DNA from 2 places in the Lysinibacillus irui genome. Region 1 is predicted to be linked to the other one. Evidence: predicted binding sites of a transcription regulator. Region 1 holds the regulator's gene; the other holds the start of a gene.
The links. The regulator LexA, encoded in region 1, represses DNA repair genes until DNA is damaged. The targets are predictions, from matches to a motif close to CGAACATATGTTCG.
Positions count from the first base shown of each region.

Region 2: the regulator LexA is predicted to act here: its motif matches at 14,038-14,051, upstream of OU989_RS23555 (YolD-like family protein).

Region 1 is NZ_CP113527.1:1,205,469-1,221,963, reverse strand. It holds gene OU989_RS05785 (alpha/beta hydrolase) at 1-934, shown strand, start outside; gene OU989_RS05780 (S-ribosylhomocysteine lyase) at 985-1,455, opposite strand; gene OU989_RS05775 (YneF family protein) at 1,801-2,019, opposite strand; gene sirA (sporulation inhibitor of replication protein SirA) at 2,118-2,543, opposite strand; gene OU989_RS05765 (lmo0954 family membrane protein) at 2,884-3,240, shown strand; gene OU989_RS05760 (PspA/IM30 family protein) at 3,256-3,894, shown strand; gene liaF (cell wall-active antibiotics response protein LiaF) at 4,007-4,690, shown strand; gene OU989_RS05750 (sensor histidine kinase) at 4,687-5,727, shown strand; gene OU989_RS05745 (response regulator transcription factor) at 5,702-6,334, shown strand; gene OU989_RS05740 (hypothetical protein) at 6,521-6,871, shown strand; gene tkt (transketolase) at 6,896-8,890, opposite strand; gene OU989_RS05730 (DUF896 domain-containing protein) at 9,017-9,250, opposite strand; gene OU989_RS05725 (GNAT family N-acetyltransferase) at 9,436-9,966, shown strand; gene OU989_RS05720 (DJ-1/PfpI family protein) at 9,963-10,502, shown strand; gene OU989_RS05715 (helix-turn-helix transcriptional regulator) at 10,593-10,784, shown strand; gene def (peptide deformylase) at 10,777-11,349, shown strand; gene OU989_RS05705 (YneB family resolvase-like protein) at 11,390-12,055, opposite strand; gene yneA (cell division suppressor protein YneA) at 12,052-12,366, opposite strand; gene lexA (transcriptional repressor LexA) at 12,532-13,149, shown strand; gene OU989_RS05690 (gamma-glutamyl-gamma-aminobutyrate hydrolase family protein) at 13,259-13,981, opposite strand; gene OU989_RS05685 (prepilin peptidase) at 14,014-14,766, opposite strand; gene OU989_RS05680 (DUF2339 domain-containing protein) at 15,050-16,495, opposite strand, start outside.
Region 2 is NZ_CP113528.1:209,490-225,332, forward strand. It holds gene OU989_RS23485 (hypothetical protein) at 1-603, shown strand, start outside; gene OU989_RS23490 (hypothetical protein) at 621-2,549, shown strand; gene OU989_RS23495 (peptidoglycan DD-metalloendopeptidase family protein) at 2,546-4,726, shown strand; gene OU989_RS23500 (hypothetical protein) at 4,739-5,407, shown strand; gene OU989_RS23505 (hypothetical protein) at 5,415-5,909, shown strand; gene OU989_RS23780 (transposase) at 5,996-6,370, shown strand; gene OU989_RS23510 (hypothetical protein) at 6,375-6,992, shown strand; gene OU989_RS23515 (hypothetical protein) at 7,065-7,577, shown strand; gene OU989_RS23520 (hypothetical protein) at 8,012-8,344, shown strand; gene OU989_RS23525 (hypothetical protein) at 8,354-8,866, shown strand; gene OU989_RS23530 (hypothetical protein) at 8,883-9,461, shown strand; one part of gene OU989_RS23535 (IS3 family transposase) at 9,621-10,263, shown strand; one part of gene OU989_RS23535 (IS3 family transposase) at 10,263-11,194, shown strand; gene OU989_RS23540 (YhjD family protein) at 11,304-11,564, opposite strand; gene OU989_RS23545 (AraC family transcriptional regulator) at 11,793-12,242, shown strand; gene OU989_RS23550 (ISL3 family transposase) at 12,287-13,609, shown strand; gene OU989_RS23555 (YolD-like family protein) at 13,674-14,012, opposite strand; gene OU989_RS23560 (hypothetical protein) at 14,338-15,465, shown strand; gene OU989_RS23565 (AbrB/MazE/SpoVT family DNA-binding domain-containing protein) at 15,550-15,828, shown strand.

The DNA.
Region 1 (16,495 bases):
AACGCTAGCCGCGGCTGCAACAGGTTTGTTCGGCTTCGCGCTTTCCAATAAATTAATGTATATACAGCAAAAAGATCCTGAATTTGTTCGCGAACGTGAAACGACAGCTAAGCGCTTTGACGAAGCTTGGTATAATAATAATTTGAAGTGTGAACTCAATATTGATTCTCCAAATGGTTACACCATTCGCGGCATTATGTTTCAACCTTTGGAAACCAATAACACCATTATCATTTGTCATGGTGTTACGGAAAATAAAATAAATTCCGTAAAATACGCGCGATTATTTGAAAGACTTGGCTATAATTCAGTTATTTTTGACCACCGTCGCCACGGTGAATCTGGAGGCAAAACTACGAGTTACGGCTATTATGAGAAAAACGATCTGGATGCGGTTGTGAAAACAGTCAAGGCGATGATTGGTGAGGATGCTATTCTTGGTATTCATGGTGAATCCATGGGTGCTGCAACTATGCTACTGTATGCTGGGACAGTAGAAGATGGTGCTGATTTTTACATTTCCGATTGTGCGTTCTCTGACTTTTCGATGCTTCTCAAGCAAATCGCCAAAACAGAATTTAAATACGGTTCCATTATACCCATCCGTTTTGCCGATTTCTTCGTTCGCCTAAGAGATGGCTACTCTTTTAAAAGTGTCACACCTGCTGAAGCAGTTACCCATATTGAAAAGCCAATACTTTTTATCCATAGTATTCCAGATACATTTATTCCAGCCTCTATGTCACTTGATTTATACAATAAAAAAGTAGGTCCAAAAAAATTAAAACTCTTTGATACAGGTGCACATGCACAGTCCTTTAATGAAAATATGGATGAATATGAAGATTTAATTCATGATTTTTTAGAAAGTTTTATTTACCAAAAAATAAATCGAGATTCTTCCTCCTCCAACGTCATACCTTTCCATTTTTAGCAATATAAAAACCTTGCTGATTAAAAATCACGCAAGGTTTTTAAGTTATTTTATTCCGCAAAAACGATATGCCATTCATCACGTTTTGCTAAAAATTCTTTCGCTAAGGCTTGTGCCCCTTCCAAGCTATGGCTCGCCGCCCATCCACATTGCACCTCATTGCATGCAGGCACTGCTGTTGCTTTCGTCACATCTGTAAAGGTTTTTTCCAAAATAGATAATAAATCTTCATAATCATTGTGATTAATAAGTGATACATAGAAGCCTGTTTGGCAACCCATTGGACTGAAATCAACAATATGATCAGAGTAATTGCGGATAATATCAGCTGATAAATGCTCTAAAGAATGTAAGGCTGGCATTTCCATGTGCTCTTTATTGGGCTGTTTAAAGCGTATATCGTATTTGTACACTTCATCGCCATTTTTCCCAGTTTTAACACCTGCTAAACGAACATACGGTGCTTTTACTTTCGTATGATCCAGATCAAAACTTTCTACATTTGTCTTTTCACGTTCCATTTCTAACAGCTCCTTTTCTATCAATACTACCTATTATAGCTAGTTTCCCAAAAATAAGTGTAAATATTTTAAATTGCATGAAATTTTATATTTTTAAAGAGAATAACAATCTGATAATATGTTCCTCCCATTTCAAGGGGTTTTCGATATCCGCTTTTTTGTCCTTCATGAAATAATAGAAGTGTTGAATATTTGAGATAAAAAATGTATAGCTGCTCCATTATTAAACATTTCTTAAACAAAAAGAAGGGATTATCTCAATTTACTTTTGAGATAATCCCTTCTTTTTGAACCCACGAAAAAAGCAACCAGTTACTGAAACTAGCTGCTCCTTAAAAATTCCGATTACTTTTGGAATTTATTCATTTGTGCCATCATTTGACGTACTTGCTTTTCAGACGGCGTACGACCCATTTGTGCCATCATCATTCGAATCATTTGCTCATTAATAGGTGGGTTTTCTTTTAAATATTTCATCATAGCTTGACGAGCGAAATAGAAACCAAGTGCCGCGCCCGCTGCTAATGCGATAATTACGATAATAATCCAGCCCCATGTAGGCATACAACCAACCTCCTCCACTACAATATACCGAGAAAAACTCTCCACGCTCCATTATACACCAAATGATAGCATGTTACTATATATTGTAGTGAATTTTCCTAGTGCATTGTATACTTCATCGGCTTTAACCACCCACACTCATTATCCTGTTTATTAAAAGCAATAAACCGTTCACTCATTTTAGCAAGCATTTGAAATAGATCTAAATCTAGCATTCGCGAACCTTCGCAATAAACGCAAATTTTACGATCGACTAAATAAATAGCCATTTTGCCTTTTATAGGATGTTCTAAAAACAAAGCATTGCGAGCTCTTTCTAAATGGGCATATTTAGAATCAAGTTGATGCTCCAACATTGCTGCAATTTCTTCAAAACGAACGGATTCGCATATATAGGCAAGCTCTTTTAAGGATTTCTCATTGGCGTCTTCACAGCCTTGCATCATTTCCAACAACTTACGCTCTCTGCCAAAAATAAACGTTAAATGCTCTTCTTTTATTTTATATATAGAATAGGTTCTCAACAGAAATCCTCCTTCGCTCGTTTCTTTTCCATAAGTATAGCTCATCCACTCTTGTTAATTTGTCAAACGAAGGAAGGATCTATCTTCTATTTTTGTCGAAAAAATTCTAGTTTCGGTTCTAAAAATGACTTTATGACAAAAGCTAAAATTCGCATTAGAAATCGATGAATAGTTATCAAAAATAGTAAAAGTAAGTCGTAAAACACTCCGAAATCCCCTCTATTACTGCTGCTTAGAAGAAGCTCCGCCTCAAGACCTAGTACAAAATCAATTTCGAGTCCGTTTTAGACAATCATGCAAATAGGTAACATAAAGGTACAAACGAAAGGAGCTAAAACAAATGAGAAAATTTCTTTTATTAACTGGAGGCGTCATCGCAGCATGTGTTGCACTTGCCTTAATCGGACCACTTGCAGGCTTACTATTCTCCGGATTATTTGTAGCACTGGGCATGCATTTCTACATCGCTAGCAAATCCACATTCGGGAAAATTTTCTGGTTTACGGTTGGTCTAATCGGAGTCCTATCTGCAGTTTCTAACATTCCAGCCATGATCGGTCTTGCAGCAATCGCTATTATCTACGTCATCTATAAAAAATGGAATGGCGAAGATGTAAAAATCCCTACAATTGAAGGGAAAAAAGAAGAAGATCCATTTACAAACTTTGAAAAAGAATGGTCAAATCTAACAAAATAAAAGGAGCGAATTTACATGAATTTATTTCAACGTTTTAGATATACAGTAGAGGCGGACATACATCACCTATTTGATAAAAAGGAACAAAAAAATCCAATTGCGATGTTAAACCAGTACATTCGCGAGGCAGAAAAACAAACAGAACAAACAGGTAAATTATTAGAACGTCAAGGGCAATTAAAGGAAAAATTGGAGCAAGAATTTAAAGAGAACGCTGAATTACTCGCAAAACGTGAATCTCAATTGGCGTTAGCAACAACTAGCGGAGAGCAAGATTTAATTGATTTCGCAACAGATGAAGTAACAGCTTACACAGCGCGAAACCATACATTACAAGCAAGTATTGAGGCGAGTACACGAGAATACTTCGAGCTTGAGCGCAAATTCGAAACAATGAAACATAAAATTAAAGACATGAAAGTACGTCAATTACAGTTGATGGGGAAAGAAAACGTAACACGTGCTCATCATCAAATGGACGGTATGATTGCCAAAAACAATAAAACAAATTTTGAAGATTTAGAAGCCTATATTGATAAATTAGCTTACCAAATCGACAAAGATCATGAGGTTACAACTTTTGAGGCAAGATTGGCAGAATTAGAAAAAAAAGCAGCCGAAGAAAGCTCACCACTGCTAATTGAAAATAAATAACATGATATAATGAAAGCAATGCGCCAACTTTATAAGGCGCATTCTTTCACGTTTTAAATTAGAGGGACCCATTCCCTCTCTTATACTATTAGTAGAAGGAAGGGTGACCCTCTTGCAAAATTTCACAACTAATAAGCTCACATTTTGGGTACTATGCTTCTTTTTACTCGTTTTTGTAGAGCTCACTATTTTTAATAATGGTGGCGCCTTCTGTTTATTGATTGGGGCAGTACTTCTCTATTTAAGTTTTTCCAAAAAAGTACGTTTTTTCAAATGGACAGGAATTTTCTTTATTGCGGTTGCTCTGTTTACTATGTGGAGCTTACGTTTATTCATTGTAATCATGCTCTTATATATGCTCTATCAATACTTACAACGAGAAAACGAGCCAAAAGTGGTTGGTGCAGAGCTATTTGAAAAACTCCCTGCGACTAAAAATGACTTAATCGGTACAATACCTGCTCCTACGGAAGCGTATAAATGGCAAGATGTCCAAATTCAACGCCTTGCAGGAGATATAACTATTGATACAACACAAACCATTTTACCTGCTGGTACTAGTCTTATTACGATTCGGCAAGGTATCGGCAAAGTTCAGATCTATATTCCATATGAAATCCCTTTCCGTTTACACTATACAACATTATTTGGTGAGCTTACATGCTTACATGTAGGGCCACAACGTATATTAAATGAAAGTGTTAGCTTCTCCGATGGCAACCCTGAGGATGCAAAACGTATTTTGATTATTCATGTCGCAACATGGCTTGGAGATTTGGAGGTGCTACGCAAATGATTGCCTTTATCTCAAGATTGTTTACTTTATTTTTCATTTTAATGAGTGCTACATTTGGGCTGCTTGTGGCTGTTTGGGGAAACCCAGACGAAAAAAGATGGGAGCCTTTATGGCAACAGAATTACGATAATTTTCCTCTAGGTGGAATCATTGTTGTTAGCCTTTTTGCACTCAGCTTCCTGTTTGCTAGCTGGATTAGTATGACTGCTCGTGCACGAGAAGCTCAAGCAACACGTATCGTGAAGCAATTAATCGAGCCAGATTTTATTTTTCCTAAAAAGCAAGCTTTACCAAAGCCATTAAAAAAAGCACTTATTCAAACAAGTGAATTAATTGATACACAGCGTAAAAGCTTACAGCGTTTATCTAATGAACGGGCGGAAGCTAATGACAAAATTATTCAGGAGCGCATAATTGCTGAACGCCAACGACTTGCTCGAGAACTGCATGATTCCGTGTCACAGCAACTGTTTGCTGCCTCCATGTTGCTCTCCGCATTAACTGAAAATGACGAAAATGCTACGAGTTTAAAACAAGTGGAGAAAATTGTTCAACAAGCTCAGCTTGAAATGCGTGCATTATTGCTGCATTTACGACCTGTAGCGCTACACAATAAAACATTGGCACAAGGCTTAGAGGAATTGATTATTGAGCTTCAGCAAAAAGTTTATTTTCATATTGAATATGAGTTAGAGGAAATGGCCTTAACCAAGGCAGAGGAAGACCATTTATTCCGTATTGCTCAGGAAGCGCTCTCCAATACACTTCGTCATGCTAAGGCAAGTGAAGTGGAGTTACTTTTAGTTGCACGAGACGACTTAGCTATTTTACGAATTCAAGATAATGGGTTAGGCTTTGATGTAGAGGCAGATAAATCCACTTCCTATGGCTTACAAAATATAGCAGAACGGGCAGTTGAAATTGGTTGCACTTATAAAATTGTGTCAGTGCCTGGAGAAGGAACGATAGTGGAGGTTAAAATTCCACTGCATAAGGAGGAGATCAATGACGATGATACAAGTGCTCATAGCGGATGATCATGAAATGGTACGTATTGGTGTCTCAGCGTATTTATCAGCACAACCGGATATTACAGTTGTTGGAGAGGCTGAAAATGGCAAAGAGGCTGTAGAACGTGCCCTTGAACTTAGACCTGATATAATTTTAATGGATAATGTCATGCCGATCATGACAGGAGCAGAGGCAACAGCAGAAATTTTAGCGGCATGGCCTGAGGCAAAAATTATGATGGTCACTAGTTTTTTAGATGATGATAAAGTCTATCCTGCCTTAGAGGCTGGGGCAGTGAGTTATATTCTAAAAACATCAAATGCAAAACAAATTGCCGATGCTATCCGTAAAACAATAGGTGGCGAAACGGTATTAGAGCCAGAGGTAACATCCAAAATGATGCACCGTATGCGTCACGGTAATAATACGCCCCTTTACGAGCAACTTACTGACCGTGAAATGGAAGTATTATTGCTGATGGCACAGGGCAAAGCCAATCAGGAAATCGCCGACGAGCTATATATCGCCTTAAAAACGGTAAAGACGCATGTAAGCAATATTTTGGCTAAGCTAGAAGTGCAAGATCGCACACAAGCTGTTGTCTACGCCTTTCAAAATGGGCTCGCTAAATAGCCTCCTACATAAAAAGACTGCATGTTAGCATGCAGTTTTTTATACTTTTAGAGGTACTTTGGTAGATCACTTACATGATGACGTGCACCAATTACATCATATACTACTCACTCTTCTTTTTACCCCACTCCCAAATTGAACCTTTTTTTATTAGATACGTTAATATTTGTAAAAAAGGGATCTTTTATGGATCATCGTTTTACCTATCATAACTTTGTCACAAACAATGTGTTTTCCTTACTTGATCCTATCTTTCTTGTGATTTTTCTGTTCTCTATTTTGCTACTCATTATGGTTTGCATCAAAAAAACACCCATTTGGTTATGTACTATTTTTGCCAGTTTAACCGTCATCGTTTCTGGTCAGCTTCTTTGGTTTTCTGCCATTATCGTAGATGAATTAGGAATTGGTGGTAGTACAAAGGATTTTATCCTTTTCATGGGTATTCTAGTCACTCAATTCTTGGCTTTATACATTACGGTACTAAAAAGCTATAAAAAAGAAAAGAACCGCAACACAGAGAAAGAAGCTCACTGAGTGTTGCGGTATTCATTGTTTCTTTTATAATGCTTTTACTTTTGCTACGACATTTTCTACCGTGAAGCCGTATTTTTCCATTACTACTTCACCTGGTGCTGATGCGCCAAATTTATCGATAGCAAGCACATCACCTTCAAAGCCAGTATACTTATGCCAGCCGAATGATGCACCCATTTCAATCGCAAGACGTTTTGTCACAGCTTTTGGTAGAACAGATTCTTTGTAAGCTGCATCTTGTTTTTCAAAGCGATCCATAGATGGCATTGAAACAACAGCTACATCCATTCCTTCAGCTTTTAATGCTTTTTGTGCTTCAACAGCAAGTGAAACCTCTGAACCTGTTGCGATTAAAATCGCATCTGCAACTTCTTTTGTAGCAGGAGACACTGTATAAGCACCTTTTGTCACACCTTCACGTACTGTTTCAATAGAAGCGTCAAGTACTGGTAAGTTTTGACGAGATAATACTAAAACTGTTGGTGTTTTTTCAGAAGCTACTGCAAGTTCCCAAGCGACTGCTGATTCGTTTGCATCTGCAGGACGAATAACAGATAGATTTGGCATTGCACGTAATGATGCAAGGTGTTCGATTGGTTCATGAGTTGGACCATCTTCCCCTACCGCAATTGAGTCATGTGTAAATACATATGTTACAGGAAGACCCATTAATGCAGATAGGCGCACTGCTGGACGAACGTAATCTGAGAACACGAAGAACGTACCACCAAATACATTTAAACCACCGTGAAGTGCCATACCGTTCATAGCAGCACCCATTGCAAATTCACGAACACCGAACCAGATGTTGCGACCTGCATAATCGTCTGCTGAGAAGTCACCAGCGCCCTTCATTGTTGTTTTATTAGAGCCGGCAAGGTCAGCTGAACCCCCAAAGAAAGATGGTGTTTTCTTTGCGATGGCATTGATGGCATCACCAGATGAAGAACGCGTTGCTACTGATTTACCTGCCTCATATACTGGTAATTCAGAAGCAAAATCCTCTGGTAATTCACCATTCATTGCTTTTTCAAATTGAGCTGCTAACTCTGGGAATTCTTCTTTATATGCTGCAAATTTAGCATTCCAAGCTTCCTCTGGTTGTGCTCCTTGCACTTCAGCAGCAGCAGTAAATGTATCATATACTTCTGCAGGAATCTTGAACGGTTCGTGAGCCCACTCATAGGCAGCTTTCGTTAAAACAACTTCATCTGTACCTAGTGGTGCACCGTGAGAATCTGCTTTACCAGATTTATTTGGAGAACCAAAACCAATAACCGTTTTTACTTCAATTAATGTTGGTTTGCCAGTTGATTTTTTCGCTTCTTCAATGGCAGCATTAATCGCATCAACATCTGTACCATCTGCTACTTTTAAGTAATTCCAACCATAAGATTCAAAACGTTTTTGCACGTTTTCTGAGAATGACTTTTCTAAGTCACCATCCAAAGAAATATCATTAGAATCGTAAAGCACGATTAATTTTTCAAGTTTTAAGTGGCCTGCTAATGAAATAGCTTCAGCAGCTACACCTTCCATTAAGTCACCATCACCACATAGTGCAAATGTGTAGTGGTCAACGATGTCATGACCTGGTTTATTGTAAGTAGCCGCTAAATGACGCTCAGCCATTGCCATACCAACAGTCATAGCAATCCCTTGACCAAGAGGACCAGTTGTTGCCTCTACACCTACTGTATGACCGTATTCAGGATGTCCTGGTGTTAATGAATCCCATTGGCGGAAATTTTGAATTTCTTCCATTGGTAAACCATAGCCTCCAAGATGAAGTAAGCTGTATAGAAGCATTGAACCATGACCAGCTGACAGTACAAAACGATCACGGTTATACCATTTTGGATTGGCTGGATTATGGCGTAATTGTTTTGTCCATAGCGTATAAGCCATTGGCGCTGCCCCCATCGGTAAACCTGGGTGACCAGAATTTGCTTTTTCAATAGCGTCGATTGACAAAGTTCGGATAGCATTAATTGCTAATAGATCCGCATGTTGAGTCATTATATTGTGACATCCTTTCTCGTCCTATATATTGTTCTTTTACAGTTTAGTCAACATTGCTGTAGAAAACAATGCTTTTGTTATACTATTTGGTTTTTCATACATACTTTATTGAATTGTGTCACATTAATTTAGAAATTTATTTTTTTTCGCTTGTCTAACCTTCTCTGGTGTGACATCATTACCTTCTACATCCACCACTTTTACATTTTCAATCGTATCGCGCATTGTTGCTCGGAACGTATCTAAGTACTCCTTACGAAGCGCTGTTCGCTCCTTTGCCTCTTCCTCTGTTAATTGTCCACTTTTTGCTTTGGCAGAAAGTTCATTAATTCGATTAATTTTTTCTTTTGATAACATTGTTACACACCTTTCAATACCTATCTTAAAGACTTCAGTATGCAAAGTATAGCATGGTTTCCCTTAAAATGCAGTTATACCAACCCTTAATAACACCTCTTTGCTATTATTCACATGACTTCCAGATGTTAGAGGTGTATAACTATAGTAAAAGGGAAAAATTGATAGATATTGGGGGAATGAACGTGAATATTACAACTCAACGATTACTTATCAGAAATTTTGAAGCAAAAGATTTTCCTGCTATTTATAGTTATTTGTCAGATAAAACGGTGATGCATTACATGCCTGAAGGCGTTTTCGATGAAGAACAGGTACGAAAATTTATAATAGAAAACAGTGATGTACAAGCCAAACATTTTGCCATTGTTTTAAGAGAGCAACAATTGGTGATCGGTCATATTGTTTTTCACCGATACTTTGGTGAACATACCTATGAAATCGGATGGGTTTTAAATCCTCTTTATCAGAACCATGGGTTTGCTTCTGAAGCGGCGCTTGCTGTTTTAGATTATGGCTTCACCGAAATGAAGCTTCATAGAATAATTGCAACATGTCAGCCCGAAAATATCGCTTCATATAGGGTCATGGAAAAGATAGGTATGCGACGTGAAGGTTTTTTTAAAAAATGTATACCGCATGGTGAAGATTGGTGGGATGAATTTTATTACGCCATTTTGCAGGAAGAGTGGACGAACAAAGGAGAGTGTGAATGAAGAAAACGGCTGTATTATTATACCCTCAATTTAGTGAATATGAATTAAGCGTGGCCTTGTCTATATTAATGCAAGGTGGCAAACCTATCATCACCCTAGGTTTAAACAATGAACCAATACGCGGGGAATCGGGTTTATGCTGTGTAGTGGATTCTCTAATAAGCGAGGCGAACTTAGCTGATATTGATAGTCTTGTATTGCCAGGATGCATGGACATATCTTACCTACAACAAGAACAGGAAATATTCGATTTTATACGTGCAATCCACGATAAAGAAGGCATTATCGCAAGTATCTCTAGCTCCCCCTATTTATTAGCAAAGGCTGGAATTTTAGCAAACAAACAATACACGGTTGGTTTGCCTTTAGATGGAATAAGACAGTTAGGGATTTTTGATCTACGACATTATTCTGACGAACTCTTTGTGCAAGACGGCCATATCATTACAGCACGTGGTAGAGCCTTTATTCAATTCGGTATTAATTTAGGGAAAGCGCTAAATCTAAATTTTAATGCCAACTGGTATGAAAAATAAAACACTCCACATGTCTAATTCCTTGGACATCTCTTGTAGATTTTCGCTATAATAATGTCTAATACTTCGGACAAAAATGGAGGAGTAAATCTGAAGAATATTATCAAAGTTTTGAGAAAAAGATTAGGAATAACACAAGCTGCTCTTGCTAAGGAATGCGGGGTTGTCAGACAAACAATCAATTGTATTGAAAATGATAAGTACGATCCGACGCTTGAGTTAGCTTTTAAAATTGCTAAAGTCCTCAATAGTCGTATTGATGAGGTGTTTATCTATGAATAGATTTCATCCTAATTATATGATTACTATGAAAGATTTCGTAAAAGAGGACTCCGTATTATTACGAAAACAAACACAAGAAGTGACAATCCCTGTGACAAAAGAAGACCAACATACATTATTATCAATGCTGCAATATTTAAAAAATAGCCAAGATCCAAATCTAGCAAAAAAATATAAGCTTCGACCTGGAAGTGGACTATCAGCTAACCAAATTGGCGTAGATAAACGAATGTTTGCTATATTTTTTGATGACTATGAAATGATGTTGATCAACCCTAAAATAATCAGTCATTCTGTAAATATGATTTATTTACCAGAGGGAGAAGGGTGTTTATCTGTTAATCGACCAGTCCATGGTTTTGTGCCAAGATATGAACGTATTAAGGTTAAAGGTTATAACATTAATGGACAAGAAATCATCGTGCAGTTACAGGGCTATGGTGCAATTGTTGTCCAACATGAAATCGACCATCTAAACGGCATTATGTTTTATGATCGAATTAATAAAGAACACCCTTTTAAACTACCTACTAACGTAAGCATAGAAAGCTTATCTTCCTATTAATAGCGAAGTACAGAAGATAAAAAAAGATTAGCAGGCTATATCATTTTCCTGCTAATCTTTCTTGATGTTCTTGAAATCTGCGATGGACAGTCGCTTTACTAACTTCAAAACCTAACCCTCTAAGCGTTATAGAAATTTCTTCAAAGGTAAATCCACGTTTACGCAGCTTGACAATTTCATCTACAGGTAGTTCCTTACGCTCCTGACCATGCGGGTTACCTCGATTCGATAAATTATTTTCAGGACGGAAGCCATTCTCTACAGCACGACGCATACCTCTACGTATTTTAGCATTATGTATTCTACGCTGGTATTCCTCTACTATCGCTAAAATCTCAAGCAGCATCGTGTCCATTTCGTTTAGTTGAACCGGTCCTGCATCACGCATAGAGAAAACATCTGTTGCTGATTTTTGTAACAAATGCAACACAGCCATCCTTGCATTTCCACGTCCTAAACGTGTTTCATCTTGTACAAAAAGGGCGTTAATCCCCTTTTCTTTAATGAAATCAAGCATTTCAAGTAAGCCCTCACGTTCTACATCGTAGCCGCTGTGCTTATCCTTAAAAACGCCCTTCACCTCATAACCTTGCTCTTTTGCATAGCGCAGTAACTCTTCTTGTTGGCGCTCTAAAGACGAGCTTTGTGTTTCCTTTTCAGTACTTACACGGCAATAGACAACAGCCGACAGTTGATTATTGATCATTGTTCGTTTCTCGCAATTTCAATGGTATTGATGGGATCGGCATGATTACTCACTACAGGAATGACTAGAGATTTTCCTGCCACAATTTTAATATCCGCTAGCTCATTTTCTGTTTTCACAAGCTTAATCCAATCTTCAGTACTCATTTTACCACGGTATTGCTCTGCTAACGACCATAAGCTATCCCCGTGTTCGATTTGAATTTCAGCGTAACTAACGTGTCCTGGATCAGTAATGTAAAGATATCCTGCAAATAGTAGACAAACTCCCATCAAGATTGAAATATGTGTGTTTTTCTTTAACCATGTCATGTTCATAACCCCTTTTTAGAATGTTTGTTCGGAATGTATGTTCTCATAATAAAGCGAACAAACGTTTTTGTCAAACACTTTTCGAACCTATGTTTGCATACGTGTTCGCATTCTGTTATACTATCAAATAAGAAGAATGATATTAGAAAAAAGAGGTGAGCACTCATGAAAAAAGTTTCAAAAAGACAAGAGGATATTTTAGCTTTTATTAAAGAAGAGGTACGAGCTAAGGGCTATCCACCATCAGTACGAGAAATCGGGGAAGCAGTTGGACTTGCTTCAAGTTCCACTGTTCATGGTCATCTAGCTCGATTAGAACAAAAAGGCTTTATTCGTCGAGATCCAACAAAGCCACGTGCGATTGAAATTCTAGAGCCTGAAGAATCCATTCAAAAGCAACAAGTAATTCATGTTCCACTTGTTGGTAAGGTTACAGCCGGTTCTCCTATTACAGCTATTGAAAACATTGAAGAGTATTTCCCGCTACCAGATACGTATGGCACAAGTGAAGATCAATTGTTCATGCTTGAAATTATGGGGGAATCAATGATTGAAGCAGGAATTTTAGATGGGGACTTAGTCATTGTGAAGCAAAAGGCAACTGCCAATAACGGTGATATTGTTGTAGCTATGACAGCTGAGGATGAAGCCACTGTAAAACGTTTTTTCAAAGAAAAAAACCATTTCCGTTTACAGCCTGAAAATTCATCCATGGAGCCAATTATTGTCGATCAAGTTTCTATTTTAGGACAAGTTGTTGGTCTCTACCGTCGTGTGCATTAATTACGAAAATAGGTATCGAGGATTATATGTTCCTTATGAGCATGTATCCTCTTTTTTACGCAAAAAAAGAATCCACATACTAGCATTGGATTCTTTACTCTATGCCCTTCTAAGCTTCTTTTTTGAACTTTAAGCTAGCCTCTACAAATGCTGAAAATAATTTTTTAGCGTTCTCTTCTCCTGCTATGGCCATTTCCTCAGGATGCCACTGAACTGCCAAGCAAAATGGTAAATCTTCATGAACTACCGCTTCGATAATACCATCGCTTGATTTCGCTGCTACTTTTAATTTCTCTGCTAGAACATTCACAGCCTGATGATGAAATGAATTTACAGCAACTTTCTCTTGTTCTAAAATAGTTGCTAATAAATTATCTGCAATAATCTGTACATAATGAGTAGCTACAGCTCGACCTGATTGCTGTGCATGTTTAAGCAACTTCGTACTAAAATGGTCACTATCAATGTCCTGATATAAAGTACCACCTAATGCGACATTTAAAATTTGGATTCCACGACAAATACCGAAAATAGGCATTTTTCGTATAAAAGCAGCTTCAATTAAAGCTAGTTCAACTGTATCCCTCGCTGGATGAATTTTCCCTAGCTTTGGTGATGGCTCTGCTCCGAATAGAAATGGATGCACATCATAGCCACCCGATAACAATAAACCATCTGTAAGAGCTAAAATTTGAGCCGCATCCTCCTCAACACCTAAAGGAATAATAAGCGGAATTCCTCCCGCCTCAATAATACTTTGACTGTAAGCAGCATTTAAATGAGCGGATAAATCATCCTCCACAAAGGCTGTAATGCCAATAACCGGTTTCACTTGCTTCCCTCCATATACTTGAAGATTGACAATTACCAAAAACCTAAATACCAATTGATTAATGAATCACCATAAAAATAAACAATGATCGCTGCTAAGGCGATAGACGGACCAAAGGGGAAGGGTGTTTTTCTTCCTTGCTTACGCTTGAACAAAATGATAACCCCCACAATCATACCGATAACTGCCGCCAGAAATAGTGTTAACAGTGTATTGATTGTGCCAAGAACGAGTCCAATTAAAAAGAATAATTTAATATCTCCTCCACCCATGCCACCATTCGATATAACCGCAATAACATATAGTATGCCAAAACCAACGACAGCACCCACAAGACAATCCCACCATGGTGTTAATGGCGATAGTACCCGACCTACAACGAGGAATGGTAAAAAGAATATAAGCACCCTATCTGGGATGAGCATATAGGCTAAATCCGAAACAATAATAATAACGAACAAGGAGATAAATAAAAGCGCTACAATAAATTCTATGCCCCAACCTAGCCGCCAATAAGCAAAGGCAAACAAAACACCTGTCCATATTTCTATTGCTGGGTATATCCAACAAATTGTATAGCCACAGCTTCGACATTTCCCCCCTAAAAACACATAAGACAATACTGGTACTAAATCAATCATCTTTAATTGTCTATTACAGTTGATACAATGTGAAGGAGGATGGACAATCGATTCCTTCTGTGGGACACGTAAACCTACCACATTATAAAAAGAGCCAAAGACAAGCCCAAATAAAAATATAAAGATTGTATAAGCCATTTCCATTTTTTTGACCTCCTAAACCAATAGGAGCCCATACAAATCGTATGGTTCGCCTATCCATGTAAGTATTGTTCAATAACAAGTCCTCCTAACATTGTTAGGTTATTAAAGAATCTATTAAAATACTTGTCGCTATGGAAAATTTGGATAAAAACAATAGAGAATGAATGATGTAAGATTAGGGAAATGTTGAACTTTAAAAAGCGGGGAATATAGTAAGGTTTCGATATCATTTTAACATAATGTAAAAAGAGATTCCAAAATACATTGGAATCTCTTTTCTTCTTTATTTCCTCAACAACCTACCCGACAACAGCATGCCAATCCCACCAATTGTAATAAACAGAATTGCTCTAATTAATAAATCAAGTGCGGATAAGTCAAAGAATATAAGCTTAATAAACGCCATGACCAAAATGACAAAGCCTGTTGTACGGAGTGTTTTAAGATGATGTTTTGAACCAAGCCATAATGAAACACTGGCCGTCAAGAATAATGTGATCGTTGTAAGGGCAATGCTTAGCTTCCAATCTAGTACGTTATTATTCGTAAACTGTTGAATCAGCCCCCAAATAGAAATCATTGTGAGTACAATACCAGAACTTACAATAGCATCGACATATTTCCCTAGACGATCTTCATACAATCGGTAAATAAGCCCTTTTACAAAGATATCTACGATGATGGCTACAATGACTGCAATATAAACAAATCTAGTGATAATATTCAAACTATCCATCATTGAAGTCTTGGTGCTAATCAGCAAAGAGAATAGGAGGAAAAATGCGCCGAGAACTGGTGTTAACGCTCGCCCTTTGTATGATTCGGCAACTAGTAAAGAGCCTGCAAATAGTGCAGCTAATGCAATACTCATCATATAAGGAATACCGTTTGTGTCCACAAAATAAGCACTGTCTAGTTTGCCAATATAAGCTAAGAAATAGCCTGCTGTGACCACTGCTAAAATATCGATGATGTATAAATCCTTCATAACCTTTTCAAATGGTGTAATTGTTTCTTTTGGACGTCTTGCATATAAATATATGACGATTAGGTAGATAATCGGCATGAATAAACTTAGATGATCTATGCTGAAAAATGGTTTTGGCTCATGAAAGACGTAGTTTAATGTAAATGTCAACACAAGGAAAAATGAAGTAACTACCTTCATGATACTTGCCCGTATACGTAAACTCATCATAACACCAGCAAATATAATGAGCGGATAAAGTAAATCATCTATGTTATTTGGTAAATTCATTAGAAGTACGGTATTACATAGTGTAATAAATGCCAGCGTGACAGCACTATCCAATACTTCCTGCCAATTTTTACGATAGCTATAAAACGCTATTGCGCCAAATAAAATCATCAAGGTAATGAGTAGTATTTCTCCATTTTCAAGCGAACGGATAATAAGATTCATCAATATTAAAGTAAAAGAGCCTAAAGAAAATTGGAGCCCTATATGTAGTGGCTTCCATTTTGATTGCACACGATACAGTAGACACCAAATTGCGTAAAAGATTGCCAGAATCACCAGTAAACCAAGTGCAAAAACAACTTGCTGATCACTATTCATAAACGCTACAATGCTCACTGCTAGAACAGAGAAGAAAGTAGCTATATAAAGTGCAAGCTTTTGCTTGTGCTGATAAATGACCAATTGTAGTGCAGCAAACAATACGATCACAAATAGTAAAATAATGACGGCACTAAAATCCATATACTC
Region 2 (15,843 bases), on a different replicon from region 1:
GCTGTATTTAATCAGCAATCTACAACTGGTTTCACTGATTCTGTTACTTCAGTAAGTGGATCTAATGTTAATGCTACAACAGATAGTGTTGCAAGGATTGATAGTTATACACCTATGAGTGATGTTTCTCAACCGAGCGTAACTAGAAACGTAGATAATGGTAATCCGGGAACGGTTCAATCTCAAAGTACAACACAAAACCATTCCGATTCATCATTAAATACGTTACCACCTCAATCGGTTCAAGGTACAAATGCTCAAGAACAAAGGATGGAAACGGTTGGCCTTCAAGGGTCTACTCCATCTGTGATGAGAAAATCAGAGGCGTACATTGTAAATACTGGTGAGTCTAATTTAGCGATGAACCCAAAAACAGTTCAACAAGTTGCTTCTACTAATGTGGCTAAACATCAAGATCCAGGTTTCAATGCTAAAAAAGTGAATCCAGATGCTTATGTTTATCATAATGTTTCAGGGGCTGATACACGAACAAGCTCCGATAGAGCAGCTGATAAAGTCCATGGTGTTAGTAAAATTTCGAATGTATGGAAATCGAAAGCGCAAAATCAAGCTAAATCTCAGCGTGTTAAGAAAATCGTCTAGTAAAGGGGGAACAAAATGTGAAAACTTGTGTGCGATTGCTACTTGTCTTTCTCATCTTGATCCCTTCTTTATTCCAAAATGTTTCATTAGCCTATGCAAATAACGATGAAGAAGACTCCAAAAAAGCTTGTGTAGGAGCATTAAAGGATAAAGAAACGACGGATAAAGTGGATGATTTTAGAGATGAACGAGCAACGTTAACTGAAGAATATAGCTTAGATTTAGCTCAATTAGCATTTAATGCAGTTAACTTGAACACCCTTAATCAATTAATTTTTGGCAATCCATATTGTATATGGTATGAGAGTGAAGAAGAAGAGCCTGCCTTAACTTTTGGTTTATTTCCTACATCGATAAAAGAAAAAGTTATTGATCCAGTTTTCAACATCATTACATTTCTTTTTGCTTTAGTTTTGTGCTTAAGCATTTTGATAAGCGGTCTTAAGATGATGTATTCGTTTACCTTTGCTAAACGCTTTAATATCGGTGAAGAACTTTTTATGTACTTTTTAGCCGCAGTATTACTTATAACATATTGGACAAGCGTCGATTATATTTTTATTTTTAATCACGCAATTGTCTCTTCAGTTGTGGAAGTTCTTGAAGGACAAGGGATGAAGCTAGGTAGTTTAAGTATACTTGCCACCCAAGATGAATTTCACTTTAGTGACATTCTAGTCTTATTTGCAGAGTGGGTTATGTTACTGTTTCTAAATTTAGTATACATGTACCGGCTATTTCTTATAACGGTTCTTTTACTAATAGGTGGTTTAGTAATTGTTGGATTAATCTTTGAAAAAACAAGAAAATACTTTGGTATGTGGTTGATAGATTTCCTTGGTGCTGTTTTTATGCAAAGTATCCATGCAATTTATTTTGCTGTATTTATGATGTTTATCAATCTAAACTCAATAAGCATTGTTTTTAAAATGATTCTATTATTCTTGTTTTTACCTTTAAGTTCAATGTTGCTAAGTATTATGGGAATGTCAACTGCTACAATGACCACACGTACTGCTCAATCAATGGTTAACACAGCAGCTATGGCTTTAAGAGCAAGGAAAATGTATAAAGGTAAGCCAGGTTTTGGGCAACAACCCGGCGGTAAGACGGCCATTTCAGCTTTGGCAGAAGGTTCAAACTCTAGTTCTTTTAGTAAATTTAAGGCAGGTGCTCAACTTTCAGGAGCGGTTCTTGGCAGTACAGCTGGAATGGTAATTGGTCCAGGGGGGTCTTCATTAGGTGCTTCATTAGGATCTGGTTTAGTAGGTAGTACCCTTCAGGCTCCAAGAAATATTGCAGCAGGTGTAAAAGGGGTCATGGATACACGAGGTAAAGTAAAGAACAACTCTTTAAATCTAAACAATATTTCTGATAAGCGACAGTACTTTGGATCAATGGGCGAATCTATCGGAACTATGGTAGGAAAAGGGCAAATAGGTAGACAAATAGGATATCGATTAAGTGGTGTAAGTAAAGATAGAATTTTAGGTTCTACAGAGCTTGGGGGATTAGGGTCCGTTACCCTTAGTGATATAGCTACAAAGTACCCTGAAGCAAAAATTCAATTTCAACAAACAAATGAAGGCAGCGGTTTTTACTTAGATGATAATGGAGATATGAAGTTAATCTCTCCAATTGGTGAAGCTGATACTAGATTAAAAGATGGTATGACACGTACTGTGGATTATATACCTACAGATTCTATAAACAAAATTGAAGTAGGTAATTCCTTGCCAAATACTCAAATGTATTCTCAAGTAAGTGATGCAATGTTAGCAGACAAAAGTGGAAACTCATTTGTTGATAGTGGTTTTGATTCTGGTCTGTTTCGCCCAGAGCAACACTGTAATGTAGGGCAAATGCCTTCACCTATTAAACCATTAGAAACAAATTCACCATTTGATTCTAGTATTTCACCTGAAAAGGATGGTGAGGTAAATTGAGTAAATCAGATAATAACAATAGTAGTACAGATGTAGGTAAAGGCGCGATTACGAACCCCTTAAAAGCAGGAAAGAAAGGTCTTGGTCTTTTACGTGGGGCTCGAAAGCTTGGAATGTTTGCAAAACTTCTAAAATCAATAATTTCAAAAGTATTGATGAGCTGTATCAAGTGGCTCCTTGGAGTTCTGGGACCATATGTACTAATAGTAATAATTTTAATCATCTTATTACTTTTAGTTCTACAAAGTGTTGCAAGTTTTGATTTATTCCAAAAAGCATCTACCCGTTCAGAGACAGAAGTTGTTTTTGATAATGCTGTAAAAGAGGTATTCGAACTAAGGTTAGAAGCTGGACCAGCTGAAATTAGAGATAGACTAAGGAGTACTCAATCAGAATATCCTTATCCACCTGTCTCTGAGTCTTGGTTAATACTAGTAGGTGAAATGCTTAAACAAAGTATTGCTATTCCAACAATTCATCATTATTTCAAAAACATCGAAAATGAGAACTATAAAGCTTGGCATGAGAAATATAAAGATTACTCTGCTGATAGCAAAGAATTATTACTAAAAAAGTTCATCGAAATAATAGATAAGGAAATGGCTTATTATTTTGAAGGCTCCCCTAACTATAAGCCAATTTTTGTGGAAGGTTCTTCTCCTATCGATGAGTTTGTAAAAATTACTACTACCACTACTTGTACTCATACAGATGAAGATGGTAATACAACGACAACTGTGTCAGGACCAACTACTACCAAAGAAAATGTATCTCATGAAGTGATTGACGAAGTTCAAATGGGTTACTTAAAAGCAAAAATACCATATAAAGAACTTCACACTATTACTGACAGTACCTCATCTAGCGGTGATTGCGTAAGTGATATAACAACAGAATTGAAATTATGGGTTATTGATGATGGATCTCCACCGAGCGTAGAATTAATTCCTGAAGAACTAGTGCGTATCTTAACTTCAACAGCAAAAGAAGGGGATTATACAAGATTAGTTCAAGTGCAGGACTTAGAGTACTCTATAGATTTAGGACAAGAGATAGACGAGAAGTTCCCTAAACCAGATATTGATTATGAAGGGCTTAAAAAATGCTACTTTAAGCACAAGTCCATAGATCCTTGTATTGATGAGTTTGTTTTGGGTGGAACACTCGGAGATTATGGAGGTTTATTAGAAGGTTGGTATCCAACAGAGTTTGAAGATATTTATAAAAAGGCTGCAGATGCATGTGGGATCGATTGGTTTATTCTAGCAGCAGTACATGGGAAAGAATCAACATTTAGTAGTAACCCTGTAGCTTCTGATCCATCTTTAGGTTCTCGCAATAAAGAAGGTAAACTCGTTGGTGCTGTTGGGCATTTCCAATTTATGCCATTGACTTGGCTTGGATGGGCAGCCGCAAGAGACTACCCTACGACATCAGCAGGTAATATTCTAGTTGATGATCTTACATTTATAACTGTTCCAGCAAATATCAAAAAGTATGGTGGAAGAGGTATGGACGGTAATAATGATGGAGTTGCGAGCCCATGGGATTTAATAGATGCGGCAACCACTGCAGCATGTTACTTAAAAACTATTGGTTATCAAAAAGGAAGTGAAACAGCCATTAAAAATGCTTTAGCAAGATATAATGGTGGGAATAAAGCTTGGCAAAGTAGTGAAGCCCAAAAATATGCACAAGATGTATATAATAACGGAAAACAATATGAATTAGGTAACGCTTCAGCACCAATCTCTGTTGCTCCTGGTGATACTACATATCCAACTACCGGTAGGATTACATCACCATATGGAGGACGTGATGATGGCTTCCACTATGGGCTTGACATTGGTGCAGGTGGAAGAACAAACGTACCTATTGTTACTATTGCAGATGGTGTTGTGTCATATGTCGGACCTCTAAGTACTTATGGAAATATTGTAAGGGTAAAACATGTAATTGGTGGCAAAGATGTAGAGTCTTTATATGCTCATTTAGCTTCATACAAAGTTAAGGTAGGACAAACTGTTAAAAAAGGACAACAGATTGGTATTATGGGTGAAACGGGAAGGGCATTTGGTGTACATTTGCACTTCGAAATTCACGAACCAAAATTTGTTAGGCAAGCAACAAATCCTCGAAATCCGATAAAATGGATTCCAACACCACCATTAAAATAGAAGGTGTATAACATGCGGGAAATAAAAGAGGCAATTTGGTTAGCAATAAGAGAGAATATTATTAAGAAGACATGGTTTAAAGTACTTTCAGTTTTACTTGTTTTATTAGTAGGTTTTGTTATTTACAAGGCCTACTTTACACCTGAAATAACGAAAGGTGAAATTGGAAATAAAACCATTTGGAAAGACTTTGAATTACAAACTGAAGAGTTTGAAAAAAAATCAAAGACACTGGATGGAGTCAAGGAAATTGAAAATACAGTTCCCACTATAGATGGAAGCAAAATAGAAAGTGTTATTAATTATTTCTTCTTTACTGCAAACACCAACAATGCAGACTTATTCATTTCAACGCTAAATCCTGAATTGTTAAACAAGGATTTTCCAGAATTGAATTTACAAGAGAAATTTAGAAAAATAGATGAGTCGATGAATAGAATCTCAAGAAATGGACAAATCGAAAAAATTGAAGTAATTAGAAGTTTGTGGGTAATGGAATCAAAAGCAGTTCGAGTGGTCCTTGATATTTACTATAAAGACTTAAAAAAACCAGTACGCATAAATTTAATTGTTAAAAAGATAGAACAGTCACATAATCATTCAGACAATGAAAAAGAAAATGATTTACCTTATATCCACTCTTCAGTATGGGATATTATAGAATTGATTGAAGACAAGTAGGTGAATTATGCTAGATCGCATTGATGCAACAGAGCCTTTACTAATAGGAGTTTACTACATCCAATTAATTTTTATATTTATATGCGGTGTCGGATTTTTATTTGGAATCTTTATGTTCATATATGCTTTTAAGAATCCTCATAAACGTAGACTAGCCTATGTATTAACTGTATTTATGCCAATCGGATTGTTAGCTGTAATCCATGGACCGGTTCTACTCCTGTATTATGTATTTAAACAACCTGCTACACCAGATGCAGAACTTGGTTTGATGCTTTTTGTTCCATCGCTTGAAATTGCTGGAACAAAACTATATGAAGGTATTGTTCGAGTTACACAACCTTTATTAGTAGCAGTTTTCATAATTGGAGTAGCAGTTTTACATCATGCCAGCAGTATACCAGGTAGAAAGCGTATAGGTTATGGGATATTCTTAGGCGTTCCGCTTCTCTGGTGTTTAATGAAGGTTGGCCCATCAATAATTAAAGTACTGACTTCTTAAAATAAGGTTATTCCCTAAATATGGGGAATAACCTTATTTTTGAAATAATTGTAGCAGTAAATGTATATTTCTGCTACAATTATTTCATGAACTTAATATATGAACCCAATCAACTGATTTATTACATGGTATTTGTAACGAGATATAAAAGGAATATATTTGAGGATCGTGAAGCTGCTGAACTAGTAAAACAGTCATTGCGAAATATCCAAGAGAACGGGATCATGAAAGTTGAGATTGAGGAAATTGGAAGGTGTTATATAAGTTTAAAGTGCATAGGTGATCCTTCTAAAAGCCCTAATCAAATTGTCTCTTATTTAAAAAGAAGGTGCTATCAAGCGATGCTTGAAAAGATGCCTCATCTAAATTCACTCTGGTCTAGAGACGTAATTATTAGTACATCTCCAATTTCTAATACAATTATCATTGAACTTCTACAAACTTTAAAAAGGAGGGGTTAGAAATATGAAAACCTACGCAGAGATTGCAGAACAATTAAGAATGCCCTTTCCTCCTGGGACAGTTAAAGTAAGTAACGACGGAAAACGAGGTCATATTCCTGTCCAAGTTTATATGTCTCGTTTAGAAGAAGTTGCTGAATCACAATGGCATTGGAGAATAATTGGTGACCCTGTATTTAATTTTGAAAAATATTTCGTAGTTGTTAAAGGTGAAATAACACTTGTAGATGCAATAAGGCAGGGAATAGGGATAGCTAAAATTACAAAAAATGAAACTACATCGATTAAAAATGCTCTTATGACTGCTGAGTCAGAAGCTTTTAGAGATGCTTGTGATAAGTTTAAAATGGGATGGTATGATTTAGCGCAATACAGAGATTGGTCGTCAAATCCTGGAATAATGCAATCGAATGATGTACCTCCGTTTACTGAAAGCATAGTAATTGAAGGTTTTGATCCTAATGTACACAGTGTAATGCCATCAGAGGGTAGAAGTTGTATAAAATGCAAGAAACCTTTATCTCAAAATGAGGAACTACTATTGAGCATAAACGGGATTAAGTTTGCTTATTGCAAGGAACATGTACCTCAGCAGCTAGTAAAGAATCGAACGGAGATATAAATAGATTGTGTTTGAACTAACTACAAATATGTAATCTGAATGGTCTTATTTTATTAATCTAAGAAGAAGGTGTTGAATATTCGCCAAATTATATATACATGTTCATTATGTAATTATTTTGATTCTAATCAATCTAAATGCATGAGCTCTAATAAAGAAACATATCCTCAAAATTCAACAGATGCAATGGCCTGTAAATCAGAGGGTCTATTTGTTAGAAATATTAACGTACAATACAGTTATTATAACTACGTAGAGCAGCCGACTTTTTCTTCAGAGCCACTAGAAGATTTATCAAGGTTACCAAAAGATAAGAATGGTATCCCTCTTTTTGTCTTTACAAAGAGAGGGGTTGAACGAGCAGTACCAGCATACCCTGGTCTTGAACTTGTGAGCCATCATTTATTTGGAGTGAAAAAGGAGTTTACTTTTCAAGGTCAAAGGGAGCTTATCTATGATATAGGCGTTAACTTAGCGGGTAAAGTATGTGAAGGTCTTGGAATCAAGTTACTTGTGCTAGATAATGAGAGAGGTATACAAGGTAAAGAAGAATTAAGAAAACCATACCTTGTTTATGGAAGATAAGCCATGGACAATAATGAATATCGAACTATGTTAATTGTAAAAGCATATGAATTTTCTGAATGTGTCCCCACGGTAGCAAAGCAATGTGAAGATTGGACACTAATCACAACTAATGGTGATTTTGAACTTAGGCATAAAAATAAGATTGTCTTATCTATTTCTAATAAGAATACTAATTTATCTTCAAACATTAATTCATTCAATAGACTTCCCTTTTTTGTTGAACAATGGTTTGTAAATTGTTGTGACTAAATCATCTAATGATAAAGTGTAAATTTTCTAAAGTAATTAAATAATTGACTATAGACAATATATGATATAAGTAATATAATTACATTAACTAAAGATAACGAACGATATAAAGGAAGAACCTTTAACGTCTAGGAAACTAAACGTTTGAGGTTCTTTTTTTTTATTCTAAGGAGGATAACTAATTGGAGAAAAGAGCTTTTAAAGTGGTTGGTGTTCAACTAATTCCAAAAAAGACTGTCGGTAAATTACCTATGATGCAACAAATTGCGGATAAAAATCTACAACAATCCAATCAATTAATTGAAAAACTTGTAAGGCCGGTAAATAAAGATTTCGAGGAGCAATTAAGATATGAAGAGAGTAAAAGCAAATCCACTAGAAAGTTTATGATTATCGGGTTAATGGATTTCCAACCTAAAGGCGAAACAGCTGGAAAAATAGTTTTTAATCCTAATTTGCATACAAGTCTAAACGTTATGAGTGAATTACAATCACTCGTTAGGACTATTCACTAGGAACTGATCATGAAAAAAGCTAAAGTGTATTTTACTATTCCTTGTCGCAATAAAATCTGGTTGTTTAGAAGTTTATTACTGGGGAAGGCATCTATATTTTTAATAGAGATTTACATTTTATCCCTATTAAAACTAGGTTATTTAGTTTCTACAGTAATTATATTTTTAACATTCTTTTTACTGAAATTTGTTCCAATGCCTTATAAAGATACTATTGATGTTTACTTTGATCGTTTAATTTATAAATCAAAGTATAAGGAAATTGAACTGAACTTTAGTGATATTGCATTTATCGATCAGGATGTTGTAGATGAACAAAAAAGCCACTCATATTACAAAAGTATTGAATTCTTAGATGAATCTATGAATTCATTATTATTTATTGATGGAAGCGGTTATGCATATGATGACTTAGTTGTTTTATGTAACCGAATTTGTACTATAAATCAAGAGTATCTCCCCTTCAAAAAAAGTTCTAGCAATCCTTTAGAAATTAACTTTAATGAAAATGAGATAGTCTAGAAAAGCGGGTGATTAGATGAATATTGTTACAATAATTGGAGTAAGTGTTTTAGGATTAATTACAATTCTAAGTGCTTTTCATGGTTATAAAGCATATCGGGGACATAAATTACGCCAATTTGAAGATTATTCAGAAGAGGCTTCAATTTTGAAGGCGTTAGATAATGAGGATTTAAATGTTGAAGATAGCTCTTTTAGTAAAATTGTTAGTTCAATGAATAGTAGTAAAAGTAGTGAGGAAATAACGAATCAACAATCAACTAATGTTATGAAGAGTGCTGTAGATGAATTTAGTAAAATGGATAATGAGAGTAAAAATATCAAAAGCACTCAAAGCCCAGGTTCTCAAAGTTCTCTAAGAAGTGCTGCTATTGCATTTAATAAGAGAGAGAATGATAGAGTAAAAGGCGGAAGTACTGATATATGGAGTCCAACAACTAGTCATCTATTTACTTCAACAGTGAGTATGGATAATAACAATCGATGTGATGAAAGCTCTGTTTTTGATACTGGGAATTCTAGCTTTGGAAGTAGTTTTTCATCATCTAATGATAGCAGTTTTTCTGGAGATACTGGCGGTGGGGGATGTGACTAATTCACAGAAGAAGAGTATATTAAGGAAGCAGCTGATCAGAAATACAAAGAAATTATAAAAAATAGGAAATAAAAGTTAGACCAGTTTAGTTTTGATATGCTCCCTATTAGGTAGACAGATGAAAAAATAAAATCTGTTTATCTAAGGGGAGTATTTTTTATGGGGCGAAGCAAACATTCACTCGAGTTGAAACTATATATCCTTCAATTGTTCGAAGAAGGTCACTATTCTATCAATGAATTGTGTGAAAGGTTTTCAATAGATCATCAAACTTTTCATAGATGGAAAATGAAATTTGAGGCAGGTGGACGTGAAGGATTACAAGAAGCTACTTCATGTAAGTTCTATTCAAAAGAGTTAAAATTAGCGGCTGTGGAGGACTACATTCAACGAAATTATTCACAGATGGAGGTGTTGGCGAAATACGAGATTAGCAGTACCTCCGTTTTAAAAAGCTGGGTAAAAAAGTATACTAGTCATAGTGAAATAAAAGATTCAGGTAAAGGAATGAGTCAAGCTATGACCGAAGGAAGAAAGACAACTTTTGAAGAACGTATTGAGATTGTCGAGTACTGTTTGAAGCACCAGAAAAATTATCAGTTGGCAGCGCATACCTATGGTGTTTCGTATCAACAGGTATATCAATGGACGAAGAAATTTGAAACGAATGGTGAAGAGGGATTACGTGATCGTCGTGGTCGCACAAAAGATGAAGTCGAATTAACCGTTGAGGAGAAATTGAAATTAGAGATTCAACGTATTGAACGTGAAAATGAACGTTTACGTGCAGAAAATTTATTTTTAAAAAAGTTAGAGGAAATCGAAAGGAGGCATCGTTAAGCCAAATACGTCTACAGCAACGCTATTTAGCGATTCAAGATTTACATCGAGAGGAAGAACTTTCGATTCTTTTACTATGTGAAATAGCTGATGTTTCGCGTGCAGCTTACTATAAGTGGTTAAGTCGCAAGCCTTCTAACAGAGAAGTTGAAAATGAAGCCATTTTAAAGGACATTCATCTCCTTTACCAACAAGTAGATGGTATTTACGGCTATCGTCGTACAACGTTGACAATCAATCGTCAGCGAAAAGAAAATAATCAAACGATGGTTAACGAAAAGCGTATTTATCGTTTAATGCAGATTAGTGGATTGAAGTCTGTTATTCGTAGAAAGCGCAAGCCTTATCGTAAATCCCCAGCACATCATGTGGCGGAGAACGTATTAAATAGAGCATTTACATCGAAAAAGCCCAATGAAAAATGGTGTACAGATGTCACAGAGTTTAAGTATGGAAACGGGAAAAAAGCTTATTTAAGTGCAATTATCGATTTATATGATGGTTCAATTGTGAGTTATGTGTTAGGTCATTCGAATAATAATTCCCTTGTTTTCAAAACAATCAAATCAGCTATTCAATCATTACAATCAGGCGAACAGCCATTAATACATAGTGATCGAGGTTTTCAATATACATCGAAGGAATTTAAGCGAATTGTGGATACAGCCAATATGACACAGAGTATGTCCCGTGTTGGTCGATGTATTGATAACGGACCAATTGAATCATTTTGGGGCACATTGAAGTGTGAGAAGTATTATTTACATAAGTACGATTCATATGAAGAGTTAAAACTAGCGATTGATGAGTATATTCATTTTTATAATTACTATCGTTATCAGAAACGATTAAACGGCTTGAGTCCGTTAGAATTCAGGACTCAAGCCGCTTAATACATTTTTTATTATTTCCACTGTCTACTTGACGGGGTGCAGTTCATTTGTAGGCTGGCCTAACTTTTTTAAATTGAATAAGAATAGTATAATTTCTTTCAGAACTAAGTTATTTATCTAACTCATTTATCAGTAATTTTTCTACTTGTGTTTTTAAAGCTTGATTAGCATAACGAAGTATTACATCATTGCCAGCAGTTGCGATTTGAACATCACTAAAGTATTCATCCACGGGATGCCAACCTACTACTCGTATACGAAGTTGAGCAAGTTGCCGTTTATGGTTAAATAAATCTTGTCTTAGATCCTTTAACAAAGTATCCATCAATGGCTGAAAAACCTTTTTCATCTTAAATTGTTCTATTTTCATATAATCAATCTGCAAAGATTTCACTGCTAAATCTAACAATAAATATTGGGTCTTCGGATTATATAGTGGAATTACTATTTTAAATGCTTGATAAAAATCACATCAAAAATCGGATTATATAGTGGAATAATGGATTAATTAAACTATACTATAATCAGAATCTTTTAAAAAAGAACTTGAAAAACATTTTAAATCGAATTACCTTATCTAAGAAAGGAGGATTAAAATATGAAAATAACTATTGAAGAATTACCTGAATCAAGGATTGCTTATTTCCGAAATGTTGGGGAGTATGGTGAAAAGCAAAACAAAGAATTAATGGAGAATTTTAAAAAGTGGGCAAAATCGAATGGTGTATTTGATAATTCTACAATTTTAGGCATACCGCAAGATAACCCAGAGAGTACTCCTAAAGAGGAATGTCGTTATGATGTTTGCGTTGTTATAAATAAAGATTTTAATGTGGAAAAACCAGCTCATGTTGGTGAATTTTCTGGTGGGAAATACGCTGTTTTCTTGCTTGACCATACAAAAGAGGCAGTCAGTGAATTTTGGGTCAATATTTTTTCTGAGATAGAAAGAAATAATCTATCAATAAGAGAACAACCAATTATAGAAAGATATACTTCACAAATGATTGATAATCATTTGTGTGAAATATTAGTTCCTATACAGTAACGAAGCAGGGACATTTCCTACCTTCTGTTTAAAGGATGAACAACATGACAGACCTACTATGTATTTCAGATCTAACTGCAATTGAACCACCACAAGAAAATGACACCGATATGATGTTTAAAGTTGAAGCAGTCGAGCCACCTGAACGTTGTCCTGAATGTGGTTTTGACAAGTTATACAAACACAGTTCAAGAAAGCAACTAATTATGGATTTGCCCATTCGTTTAAAGCGAGTGGGCTTACAATTGAACCGCAGACGATACAAGTGTCGTGAATGCGGATCTACCTTCTGGGAACGCCTAATATCCGTTGATGAAAAGCGTAGTATGACCAAAAGGCTTTTAAAGTCCATTCAAGAGCAATCCATGTCTAAGACCTTTGTAGAAGTCGCAGAAAGCGTTGGTGTTGACGAGAAAACTGTTAGGAACGTCTTTAAGGATTATGTGGCACTCAAAGAACGTGAATACCAGTTTGAGACTCCTAAATGGCTTGGGATAGACGAGATACATATTATTCGTAAACCTCGGCTTGTATTAACTAATGTTGAACGCAGAACTATCTATGACATAAAGCCTAATCGTAACAAGGAAACAGTCATCCAACGTCTTTCAGAAATCAGTGACAGGACTTATATTGAGTACGTCACAATGGATATGTGGAAGCCTTACAAAGACGCAGTGAACACTGTCCTTCCACACGCTAAAGTTGTCGTAGATAAGTTCCATGTAGTTAGAATGGCTAATCAAACCTTAGATAACGTCAGAAAGTCTTTGAAAGCCCAAATGAGCCAAAAAGAAAGACGTACCCTTATGCGTGAAAGGTTTATCCTTCTAAAGCGTAAACACGATCTAAATGAACGTGAATTATTCCTCTTAGAGACTTGGTTAGGTAATCTTCCTGCTTTGAAAGAAGCCTATGAACTCAAAGAAGAGTTTTACTGGATTTGGGATACTCCTGATCCAGATGAAGGTCTACTTCGTTATAGTCAATGGAGACACCGTTGTATGTCCAGTAACTATAAAGACGCTTATAAAGACCTTGTGAGAGCCGTAGACAACTGGCAAGAAGAAATATTTAACTACTTTGATAAAAGGCTCACTAACGCTTATACGGAGTCAATTAATAGCATTATTAGGCAGGTAGAGCGAATGGGTAGAGGTTACTCTTTTGATGCCTTACGAGCCAAAATCCTGTTCAATGAGAAGCTCCATAAGAAACGTAAACCACGATTTAATTCAAGTGCTTTTAACAAAGCTATGTTATACGATACTTTCAATTGGTTTGAAGTGACTGATCACGACATTACAGACAACTTTGGTGTCGATTTTTCCACACTTATTAAGAATTTGGAGAAGGGTGATTTATAAGCCCTTTTCCACCATAAAATCCGAATACCCTAAATATTTATGAAGCAGTTGCCTCTCATCGGGTTTAATCATAAAACTCATTATCCAATTGCGCTGAATAAATGTCTTTTAATGGTATGATTTTTGTTTTTAGTAGACCCTCAAGAATAAGTTCGTTTGTATTATTATTTATTGAATTAATAATTCCTACCCATTGGATGATTTTACCTTCAGTCCAAACGTTTAATTTAACCTGTTTTCGCTGATTAAAAGCTAGATCAATTGTTTGTTGTAATTCTTCTAGTTCCCACTCGGAAAGTTCTCTCTGTGTTGCACATTCCTCCTGCTTCCATTCCCTAAGAAACTTTAAATGTTCAGGTAACATCATTGAACCCCATTTAATATTGCCTCTGTCTTTAATCATCTAATCACTCCTATGCCACAATGAACGAACGTCTGTTTGATATAATTTTACGTACGAATGTTCTGTATAGCAAGTGGAATTTTTCCCCTGTTTCACAATTCAGAAAAATCGAATAATTGAAAATCAACCATCTTATTTTTACTTTTCGGAATTACACAAAGAAAAATAATACTCGAAAAAATATGAAAACATATTAATCAACCACTAAAAACGTTCCTTTTCAGTGGTTGATATTGATGGTATAATTGGAATAGTAAATATTACTTATTAATATAAAATAATCAAAATAAACAATATTTAAACATTACAATTGGAGAGTTGCTATATGAATGATCTAATTAAGAAAAATCAGATATTCGGATACTGGAAAGTTTTGGGGGAATCTGAAGATAATCCACTTCCTGACGAATTTAAGTATTATAGATGTCGTTGTACTTGTGGTAATGAGAAAGATGTGAGAGCGGAATCACTAATTAATAAATTATCAACCTCTTGTGGATGTAGAAGACAGAAACGACGTAAAGAGTTTAATGTTGGCACAAAATTTGGAAGTTGGGAAATAGTTAATTCTATATTTAATAGTAATAAAAATGATATGTACTATTATTGCGAATGTAAGAACTGTGGTGCTGAGATAGAAGGTTTCCATTCCCAATTGTATAAACTTATGAAAAATATTTGTTCGTGTAATCTGGGTTCTGAGGGATTTAAGAAGGGTTGTAGATATGGAAACTGGTCTATTGTTGGACCAGGGAGTAAGGGCGCAAAAAAATCTGGTGATAGGTATTACCTTTGTAGATGTGATTGTGGAACAGAACGTGAAGTTGTAGATAGTAGTTTAAGGAAAATGTTATCTACCTCCTGTGGATGTTCAAGAGTAAATTCTCAGAAAAAGGTAGTATCTCTTATAGGTTGGATCCAACCTCTTCAATTTTCTGGGGATATTACTGGTAATTGGAGAGTTATTCGAAAGGACAATGACAAAAAGATATATGAATGTATAAACTGTGCAATTAAATTAGAAGTTAAATTAGGTACAACACATAAAAAATGTCCTATATGTTCACATTCAAAAGATATTGATAAAGAGAAAATGATGCAAACTATAATTGAAGAACAAAACTTAAGTGGAATTGAAATTGATAAATTATTTTTTGTTTTTTGTATAATAACAGAAAAAGGCCACATGAAGTATATATTATCTGATGGAGCAAATGAATTTGAAGGTAACTTAAACTTAGCAAGAAAGAGAAAAGGTCATCCGCTGAAAAACAGTCCTATAATAACAAGTAAAATATCGCAGGTAATTGATGAACTAAAACTAAACTATGATGAAAAATATATTGTTGAGCATAAGAATGACTTGCATCCTTTATTAAAAGATATGGATGAATGGGATTTAACGAAGATCTTACTTCAAGGATACTTTGTTGAAAATAACATATATAAATAGGAAGAAACTCTAGTTAAAAGAGAAATATATCTAATAGAATATATAATCGATAACAAAAATAAATTTTTAGTTAGGAGGGCTCTAATGAAATCAACAGGTATAGTAAGAAAATTAGATGATTTAGGACGAGTAGTTATTCCAAAGGAGTTGAGAAGAACCTTTGCTATTAATATAGGGGATGCACTAGAGGTTTTTACTGATGATGATAAAATCATTTTAAAAAAATACGAAGCGAATATGGAATGCTTTGTAACAGGCGATATTTCCGATGAAAATTTTTTATTACAAGGAGGGAAATTAGTGGTAAGTGAAGAAGGGGCAAAAATATTAATAGCTGAGATTGAAAAATTGGCAAGAAAATAAGGTAACTATTTTATA